DNA from 2 places in the Kroppenstedtia sanguinis genome. Region 2 is predicted to be linked to the other one. Evidence: a T-box and tRNA genes for the amino acid it is inferred to sense, from the RefSeq annotation. Region 2 holds a T-box; the other holds one or more tRNA genes.
The links. The T-box of region 2 lies ahead of metG (methionine--tRNA ligase). A T-box ahead of a tRNA ligase gene usually reads a tRNA of that ligase, here a tRNA-Met.

Region 1 (5,006 bases), on a different contig from region 2:
TGCATCATCGGTCCCAGCGGTTCCGGTAAATCCACCCTTCTCCGCTGCATCAACCTGCTGGAAACCCCCACTTCGGGAACGGTTTCCATCGGGGATACAACCGTCACCTTCGGAGAGAAGAAACCCAGGGAAAAAGAGATCCGTGCCCTACGTGGCAAGACGGGGATGGTCTTCCAAAGTTTCAACCTCTTCCCCCACAAAACCGCACTGGAAAACGTGATGGAGGGACCCCTGGTGGTGAAGAGGGAAGAGAAAGCCCGCACGCGGGAGCGGGGGAGGGAGCTTCTGGCCAAAGTGGGTCTCGCCGACAAGGAAAACACGTATCCCTCCCAACTCTCCGGCGGTCAGCAACAACGGGTCGCCATCGCCCGTGCCCTCGGCATGGCACCGGAGGTGCTCCTCTTCGATGAACCTACTTCCGCCCTCGATCCAGAACTGATTGGTGAAGTCCTGGCCACCATGAAAGAGTTGGCCAGGGAAAACCAGACGATGGTGATCGTCACACACGAGATGGCTTTCGCCCGGGATGTGGCTGATCAAGTGATCTTCATGGATGAAGGCTCCATCGTCGAGTCAGGAGATCCGGCCCAGATCTTCTCCAACCCCAGTCACAAACGGACCCGGCTGTTCCTGGCCAAACTGCTGACCGAGACAAGTTGACCCTGATCATATTTTATAAAAAAGAAGCCTGTTCATCCTCGTTCTGGCTTCTTTTTTGATTTTCGAACAAATAGCCTGTGGCGCATCCTTAATTTCATATTGTAGTGCCCATGGCGCATCCTTAATTTCATATTGTAGTGCCCATGGCGCAAAGGTCGCTTTGGCAGCACACGACTCCCTTCCGCCACCCATTTTCTGGTTAATCAACGAAGATGACCAACGGTTTGTTGGAAGGAATCAATGGACTAGTACAAGCGATAATTGAGAAGGAGGAACCCGAATGAGCGAGGAAATCAAAGGCCTACTGCAGGCAATTCTGAGGCGATTGGACGAACATGGCGCAGAAATAAAGGCTGTACGAGAAGAGGCTCACTCCATCTGAAAGGAAATGGCCGCAAAGGAAGATGTGGCGGAAATCTGAGGAAATATTCACCCCCTGATCGATGAAGTCAGGAAATTGAAACGGAAAGTCGGGGAGGTACAATGAAAGGTTACTCAAAGGAAGACGTGGTCCTTTACACTGGATATCGGAAAGGATGCCCAGGGGAAGCGGAAGCAAAAGACAAAGGGAGGATTTAAGACCAAAAAGGCAGCCGAGGAAGCCTGTACGGAGTTGATCGAGCTGAACAAAGGTGAGTATGTGGTACCTAGCAAATCCACACTGGGTGAATACCTCCAGAAATGGATCAACTCCTCCGCAAAACAAACCATGAGGGATACCTGGATACCCATCAGATTGTGATCGATAAGCACATCAATTTAAGTCAGCTGACAAAAGAGTTTTTTGTGGTCAACGCCCACAAAGACAAAAAAATAAAAACCCTTGAGAATTCAAGGGTTTCAGTGGTGGGCAGTACTGGGATCGAACCAGTGACCTCTACCGTGTCAAGGTAGCGCTCTCCCCCTGAGCTAACTGCCCGAAGAAGTCATGGCTCTGGTGGGCCCAACAGGACTCGAACCTGTGACCGATCGGTTATGAGCCGACTGCTCTACCAGCTGAGCTATAGGCCCTAAAAAAAATAAGATGGCGGAGCTGACGGGACTCGAACCCGCGACCTCCGGCGTGACAGGCCGGCGTGAACTCCAACTTCACCACAGCTCCATAATGGTTGCGGGGGCAGGACTTGAACCTGCGACCTTCGGGTTATGAGCCCGACGAGCTACCGACTGCTCCACCCCGCGGCGACAAATAATACTATACTACATTATAGAAGTCATGGCAAGGGGTTATCCAAAGTTTTTTCAGGAACGTCTCCAAATGTATCGAACTCCATAACGCCCCTTCTTAGATTGAAAGACTTCCACTTCAGCTGGACTGTCATATCCATAGATCCACCAGTCTTCCTGCATCCGTGTAGCCAGACAACGGGCCTGAAAGCGTGTTTCATACAATTTGGCCCAATAAATCCAGCATGTCATGTGGTCAATCCCCCTTATTTCAGTCTCCGCATGGGAAATTGCATCAGGGGATAGTTTGTCTGAAAACCGAGGGATTCATGCTTGGAGGGCAATCGTACATTTTTGCTACCAGCCGATTCCTTCGGTTCCTTCCGGTCATAAAATAAATTGACAATCCCATTGGATTGTCAGTTCAACCATCTGACCTGCTTTGGACAGATGTTCCCTCCTCTGAATGGGGGCTGTTCCCACAGCCCCTTTTTTTTGTCCAAAAACCATCCCCTCCCGAATTCAGACACAGAAGAAAGTTATCTCAGCCAGCATGTTGATTGGGTACATCGGCTTCTCCGGCTTCTGCCGCCTCCTCTTCATCCCGGATCCGGTGAGCTAGACGACTGGAAGCCGATGCAGCGATGCTCGCTACCAGATCATCCAAAAAGGTATGAACGAGACCGTCGTTTTGAGTATCCAAGTTTTTTATAACCCCGATTTTGTGTTTATCCAAATACCCAAAAGTGGTGACAGCAATGCTCCCGTATCCAAACACCGATCCAAGAGCCAGTGTCTCGTCACAGCCGAACAATCCTTCATCCTCTCTCACGATGGACAGGAGGGGTTCGGACAACTGATTTTTCTCTGCTAACTGATCCAGCTCCACTCCGACCAAAATGGCATGCTGAATCTCCCGTTTATCCAAAACAGCAGTTACACTTTCCACACAGCTGTCCATGGTGAGGTGATCGGAATAGGGGGATTGCATTTGATAAACAATCTCGGCGATCCCTTCCAAGGTGACCCCACGGTCCTGCAAGCGTTCCAGTGCAGAATCCTTCACCACTTTACTGTGAACACGCCTATTCATCATCGGTTCCTCCTCTTCCACGTAAAAGCCACCTTTCCATCTTATCACAATTCTTCTTGCAGGTTCTTATCTTTTGACTTTATCGGTTGTTCACTAGAGGGTATAATGAAAGGTAACCCTTTCCACTGCCCAAGGATTGCACTTGGCGAATCGGTTCCGACTACTCTTATTCCCAACAAAGGAGGTAATGCGATGAAATTCGGGATCGCCACTTTTCCGGGAAAAGTGATACAGGACTTCGCAAACTCCTACCGTAAACGGTACGACCCCAACTACACATTGATACCGCCCCATATCACCCTTAAGGAATCCTTTCATTTGGATGAAAAGATGCTCCCCCAAGCCGTGGAGCACCTAGAGCAAGTAGCACAGGAGACAGCCCCCTTCAATATTCATTTTCATAAAATCGGCAGTTTCCACCCCACGAACAACGTCGTGTACATGGCTGTGGAAAATGCGGATGAAATCAACCGCCTTCATGAAAAAATCAATCGCGGCCAACTTCATCACGAAAGCGGATATAAATTCATCCCTCACATCACCATCGGTCAGAAACTTCCCCAAGACGAACTACTGGATGTTTATGGTAGCCTGCGGATGTTATCTGTGGACATGAACAGCTGGATCGATCGTTTTCACTTAATGTATCAGCTGGAAAACGGCTCCTGGACGCTCTATCAATCTTTCCTGCTCCAAGGATAATCCGAACAGTTATCCGGAGGTTTTTCATGAGCTTCGAAATTAAAACGGTTACAAACCAAAACGAACTGGACCAAGTCATGTCCATTCGATTCCAAGTGTTTGTGGAAGAACAAAAGGTCCCCCTTTCCTTGGAAATTGACGATTGGGAGGAGACAGCGACTCATTTTCTGGCTCGATCTGCCGGAAAACCTGCAGGTGCCGCTCGCTTGCGCTTTCTTGCCGATAGCATCGGAAAGGTGGAGCGGGTGGCGGTTCTGCCCTCGCAGCGAAAGACCGGAATGGGTCGTGCTCTGATGCAAGCCATAGAGGAATTCGCCGCCAATCACGGGGTGACCCTGATCCAGCTTCACGCCCAAATCCAAGCTCTTCCTTTTTACTGTAAATTGGGCTACCAAGTGACGGGGGAACCCTTTATGGATGCGGGGATTCAACATCGAAAAATGGAGAAGCCGATCCTTTCCTAGGATCGGCTTCCCTTATGTTCTTGCGGACCTGGCGGCCTTTTCCAAAGCATTGACCGTTTCCCGATCGGTGGTGCAGGTTCCCAAGTCAGCATGATACATGGAACCCTGGCGTTCCCCGTGAAAATCCGACCCGGCAGTCGCCAAGAGCCCACACTGACGGACCATTTCCCTATACCTGATTCTCATCTTCTCATCATGGTCTGGATGGTTCACTTCGATCCCTGCGAGATCATTTTGGGCGAGTTTCCACACTAATTCATCATCGTCGTATAAGCCAGGATGGGCCAAAACAGGGACTCCACCGGCCTGGCGGATTAAGATTAGCGCTTCCTCCGGAGAGATCCGAGGGGTGGTGACATATGCCGCCCCGTCTTTGCCCAGATACTTTGCAAAAGCTTCATTCATGTTCTGAACAACGCCTTTTTCCACCAGCACTTCCGCAATATGCGGGCGACCGATATTTACTTTGTCCGGTTTTCGGGCCTCCACTTCCTCCATGGTAATTTGGATTCCCAGGTTCGTCAGTCTGTCCAGAAGCTGGTGGTTCCGTCTTTTCCTCGCTTCCCGTTGTTCCTGTAGCCTCTCCTGAAACGATTCATCAGTAAGATCCACAAAATATCCGAGTACATGGATATCCTGTCCGTTGGCGACCGTACTGATCTCGACTCCCGGAATTACAACCAGCCCCGATTCTTCCCCGCACTGTCGGGCTTCTTCGACACCGGCCACCGTATCATGATCTGTGATGGCAATTCCCAGGAGTCCCTTCGCTTTCGCCCTTTTGACCACTTCAACCGGTGAAAACATTCCATCGGATGCTGTGGTATGTACATGCAGATCCAAACGACTCAATGGGCTCCACTCCTTTCCCTTCCTTTCAAAGCATACCACACTCTCCAGAAAAGCGAGGAAAACCCGGA
Region 2 (5,006 bases):
CCGCCCCCCTTCCAAGGTGATGCGATCCCCCGGTTTTCCGACGACCCGTTTGATAAAATCCCGATTCTCATCGGTGTGAAAAACCACAATATCTCCATATTCCGGTTCGGACACGTGATAAATCCACATATTGACGATTAACAGTTCTTCCCCTTTGAAGGTAGGATACATCGATTCCCCATGTACCTCATAAGGGGCAAACAGGAACACCCGGACCACGAGCATCAAGATCGCTGCTACCAAGATCGCAGTCAACCATTCATTGACCGCTTTTCTCGCTTTCTTTCCCAACCCGACCCCCTCCAAACTCTCTTATAGATCTCTCTTCAGGGCTGTTGATTAACCATAAAGCGACGACCCTTTCGCTCCTCCCCTTACCCCCATCGTAAATGCTTGAGGGGACGAGGGTGGTGGGACGGCTCCGATCTCTTGCCAAGAGCGCAAAGGCTCTTCACCGTCCCACCACCCCAACCTTATTTTTCACCCAAAATATGGATAGTCAACACGCCTGATCTCTCTTTTCTTCGACTCCCGGCAATCCAGTACCTGCCGACATCTCCCAGCTCTCGGAAATTTGTGTCACAGAATCCCCATTAAGAAGAAAAAGATCCCCGCCGGAAGCTCGGCGGGGTGGTACATCATTTCACCCGGGTCCCATTGGGAATGTCACCGGATACCGTGGACAATACGAGATGATCCCCCTCCTTGGCGGCTAGCACCATGCCTTGAGAGAGCTCTCCCCGAAGCTTGACTGGCTTCAGGTTGGCAACGATGATTACCTTCTTCCCTTCCAGTTCTTGCGGTTCATAGTGCTGGGCCACTCCAGCCACCACTTGACGGGTTTCGGTACCGAGATCCAATTGCAGTTTTAAAAGTCGATCGGCACCCTGGATCTTCTCCGCACTCCGGACTTGCGCCACCCGGAGGTCGACTTGATTGAAATCCTCAATGGAAATCACAGACGACTCCTCGGCTTGTTTCCTTTCTTTCCTTTTCTGAGCGGGAGGTTCTTCATTTCCATCGTTAACAGTATTTACAGGGACTCCCCCCATCATCCGCACAATCTCCTTGGCCTCTTCTTCCACATCGAGTCGAGGAAAGAGAGGTTTCTGTTTATTGATGTGGGTACCGGCTGGGAAGGATCCGAAGCGGTACAGGCTGTCCCAGGAAGTAAACTCACCGGCAGAGATCCCCAGTTGCTCCCACATCCGGGCCGGTGTCTGCACCAGAAAAGGTTGGATGAGAATACTTGCCATGCGCAAGCCCTCCACCCCATGATACAGAACCGATTCCAACCGGGGTTGATTGGCAGGATCCTTAGCCAATTCCCAAGGCATGGTCTCCTCCAGGTAACGGTTGATTCCATGAACCAGTTCCCAGATCGCCATCATCGCCACGGAGAACTGCAGTTTTTCCATGGCTGCTTCCACCTTCTGCACCGTTGTTTGGGCCAATTGTTCCAGTTTTTTATCCTCCTGGGTCGACTCTGCCTGGCGCGAAGGCACCACTCCATCAGAGTACTTTTGCACCATCGTGAGGGTGCGGTGCAACAGATTTCCCAGATCATTGGCCAGATCGGCGTTGACCCGTTCGATAAAGCCTTCCGGTGTAAAGACGCCATCAGAACCGAAGGGAACCTCTCGCAGCAGATAATAACGCAATACATCCAGCCCATAGCGGTCGATGAGGGGAAGCGGGTCCACCACATTTCCCTTGGATTTGGACATTTTTCCGTCCTTCATCTGGAAGAATCCATGTCCGAACACTTTTTTGGGAAGCGGCAGATCCAGAGCCATTAGTAGAATGGGCCAGATCACCGTATGGAAGCGGATAATATCTTTGCCCACCAAGTGGACATCGGCAGGCCAATAGGTTTGGTATTTGGAATCCTCCTCCGTTCCGTAACCCAGAGCCGAGATGTAATTGGTCAGAGCATCGATCCAAACATACATCACATGTTCGGGATGGCCCGGCACCGGAATCCCCCAATCAAAGGTCGTTCGGGAAACAGCCAGATCTTCAAGCCCAGGTTTGATGAAGTTTTGGATCATCTCGTTTTTCCGGGATTCCGGCTGGATAAATTCCGGATTCTCCTCGTAATACTGGAGAAGGCGATCCGCATATTTGCCCAATCGGAAAAAGTAGGATTGCTCCCGAACCTTTTCTACGGGACGATGACAATCGGGGCATTTTCCGTCCACCAGCTGACGCTCCGTCCAGAAGGATTCACAGGGGGTGCAGTACCAACCCTCGTACTCATCCAAATAGATATCCCCCTGATCCAATAGGCGCTGAAACAGCTGTTGAGCCACTTTTTTATGCCGATCCTGAGTCGTCCGGATAAAATCGTCGTAGGAGATCTCCAAGGCATCCCACAATTTGCGGATGTCCTGGACGATTCCATCTACAAATTCCTGAGGGTCCATCCCCTGCTCCTTCGCCCGACGCTCAATTTTCTGGCCGTGCTCATCCGTTCCGGTCAGATAGAGGACATCATAGCCTCTCAACCTTTTGTAACGGGCCATAGCATCCCCCGCCACCGTCGTATAGGCATGTCCGATGTGCAATTTGTCATTGGGGTAATAAATCGGGGTCGTAATGTAAAAAGAAGGCTGGCTCATTGAAGAATCACTCCCTTGATATACAAATTGAGGCGTGTTGATTAGCCACATTTTAGGCAGGAAATCAGGCCGGGATGGTGGGACGGTGAAGAGCCTTTGCGCTCTTGGCAAGAGATCGTAGCCGTCTCACCCTCCCCGTCCCCTCAAACAATATTTTGGGATGGGGCAAGGGGAAGAGCGAAAGGGTCGTTTCGTTCCCATCATCCACTTGATGGTTAATCAACAGCCCTGATACAAATTAAAAAACCTCCACCCGTTATGGGGCGAGAGGTTTTCCTCACGCGTTACCACCCAACATTTGGCACCCCCTCGCGGCAGGCGCCCTCCATCAGTGATCACACTGGTCCGTTAATGCCGGATACACTCGTCCTTACACACCCGGTTGAGGCTTGGGGACAAGTTCTCAGGGGCCATCTTCACCCTTCGCTCCCATACCGGCTTTCACCTGTCCCGGCTCTCTGTCATGAGTGCTTACGGGTTACTCTTCCCCGTCTGCGAATGTTTGAATTCAGATTTAATATCCATTATAGACAAATCGGGGACATTTGATCAATAGAAATCCAAAGCCTCCACCCTCACTTCAGATTCTGTCATAACAAGTGGCCAAAGGGGACTCCCGCTTCCGAATCCGGCCGGCTTCCACCAAATCGTTCAGTTCTTGCTTCAATCGATTCACACCCCAATCGAGACCGCACTCCCGGTTGATCAGCCCCACCGTCTCCACCAAATCGGTGTCGAAGAAGGGCAAGCGATCCTCAATCGTATCGAGAATGCGCTCTTCCCGCTCTGCATGGACCTGTTTTAATTCGTCAAAGGGATTGGTCACATGAGGACTGCGGGTATAAGCCGCCCGAATTCGGACAAAGACCGTCCGGCCAAAAACAGCGGAAGAGATGAACGCATCCCCGGACCGCAAATAAGGGAGACGTTTTCCCTCCTCAGCAGTCAGATCTGTCTCTTCTCGCAAGGTGGCGATATCCGTTCCTCTGACAGTACGAAAGACAAACTTGGTGTTGAGCTGGGCAGTGATCGTTTCATCCAAGAGGGTGGGCCGCTGTGTGGCCAAGATCAGAAATGCACCGTATTTCCGCCCTTCCTGTGCAATCTCTTTCAAAACCGCTTTGGGAGGAGAATCCACCCCTTTGGGGGCAAAATTGTGAGCTTCGTCGGTCACAATAACAAAAGGCGGGAAAAAGGTTCCCTCCTCTCCATTCATCCGGGCATCTTTGTACTCCCTCCGCTTCCGATAGAGAGATCCGATCACATAGGTGGAGAACACTTGCAATATCCAGGAATCTCCTTGGACGACAACCAGTCGTCCCTGCTCCAGCCCTTCCTCGATGGGATGAATATCCTTCTGAAACAGACCCGCCTTCTCCAAACGGTTAAGACGCCACTGAACCCCCTTCAGGGAGGCCAGAGGGAGGCTTCCATACTGTTGATGCAAGTCGAGGAGGTCTTTGGTTCGCTCTACATCTGTCGGGGTTAAATCCTCCTCCCGAAGCCGCCGGTTCAATCCCTGAGCCCCCTCTTCAATCGCTTGGGCCACATTGTTGAGCCGATCACTGAAGGTAGTGAAATCATCTCGACGCCGGTGCAAGCTTTGCACCACGTTGACCATCGATTCCGACAGGTGTCCACCGGCGGCCCCGACCAGACTCACCACATCCCGGGTATTCAGATCGGTAAAACGAATCCCCACCTCCTTTCCCACTTGCACCGCCCGCCACCGCTCTCCAAAGGAAGGTGCCCTCTCTGCAAAGTCAGAGGCGATGTCCCCGAATTGCATTTCAAAATGAGGATCGAACACTAGGGTGGGAATCGCCAGCTTCATCATTTCCTCTAGCACAACCCGCAGCCCGAAGGATTTCCCCGAACCAGAACCTCCGAAGACCCCGATATGGGGATATTGCTGCATCGATTGAATATCAAAGAGGAAAGGAACCCCCCTTTGGGGACGAAGACCTCCTTCCTCCAACAGATACACACGGTCCCGCAGGTCATCGTCCACGCTTTCGCCCAAGGATTCCGTCCCCCGGATCTCCCCCAACACCAAGCCTTGATCGGGAGTGGTCTTCACCAATAGGTGGCGCACTTCATCAAACAGCGGCGCCCGTACGGCACACCCCGTTCGGACCGGATGGGGGGCCTCGGAAAACAGCCGCAGTTTGGCCAGATTCACCTCATCGGATCCGATATCATATCCGATTTGCTCCAAGGAGCGAATCACTTCTGTATCGATGATGGACTTGTCCAACCCCATGGGGATCAAGCGATTATAGGACAGGGTCTCCACCACTTCTCCCTGGGGGTCCCCCAAATTCTCATCCTCGATCACCAAGATTTCATTGATGCGAAATTTGCGGTCTTTGGATGCCACATAGA

Region 1: it has a tRNA-Met gene. The T-box ahead of metG (methionine--tRNA ligase) is inferred to sense a tRNA for this amino acid. The anticodon was not compared.

What each region holds. Positions count from the first base shown of each region.
Region 1 is NZ_JBNPXF010000005.1:51,793-56,798, reverse strand. It holds gene JOD24_RS04515 (amino acid ABC transporter ATP-binding protein) at 1-660, shown strand, start outside; partial or broken gene JOD24_RS04510 (Arm DNA-binding domain-containing protein) at 1,181-1,381, shown strand; tRNA gene JOD24_RS04505 (tRNA-Val) at 1,505-1,579, opposite strand; tRNA gene JOD24_RS04500 (tRNA-Ile) at 1,596-1,671, opposite strand; tRNA gene JOD24_RS04495 (tRNA-Asp) at 1,686-1,762, opposite strand; tRNA gene JOD24_RS04490 (tRNA-Met) at 1,767-1,842, opposite strand; gene JOD24_RS04485 (hypothetical protein) at 1,903-2,079, opposite strand; gene JOD24_RS04480 (phosphatidylglycerophosphatase A family protein) at 2,372-2,920, opposite strand; gene JOD24_RS04475 (YjcG family protein) at 3,113-3,622, shown strand; gene JOD24_RS04470 (GNAT family N-acetyltransferase) at 3,649-4,086, shown strand; gene JOD24_RS04465 (PHP domain-containing protein) at 4,099-4,938, opposite strand.
Region 2 is NZ_JBNPXF010000015.1:10,406-15,411, reverse strand. It holds gene lepB (signal peptidase I) at 1-291, opposite strand, end outside; gene metG (methionine--tRNA ligase) at 639-2,621, opposite strand; T-box leader at 2,878-3,125, opposite strand; gene JOD24_RS10140 (ATP-binding protein) at 3,202-5,006, opposite strand, start outside.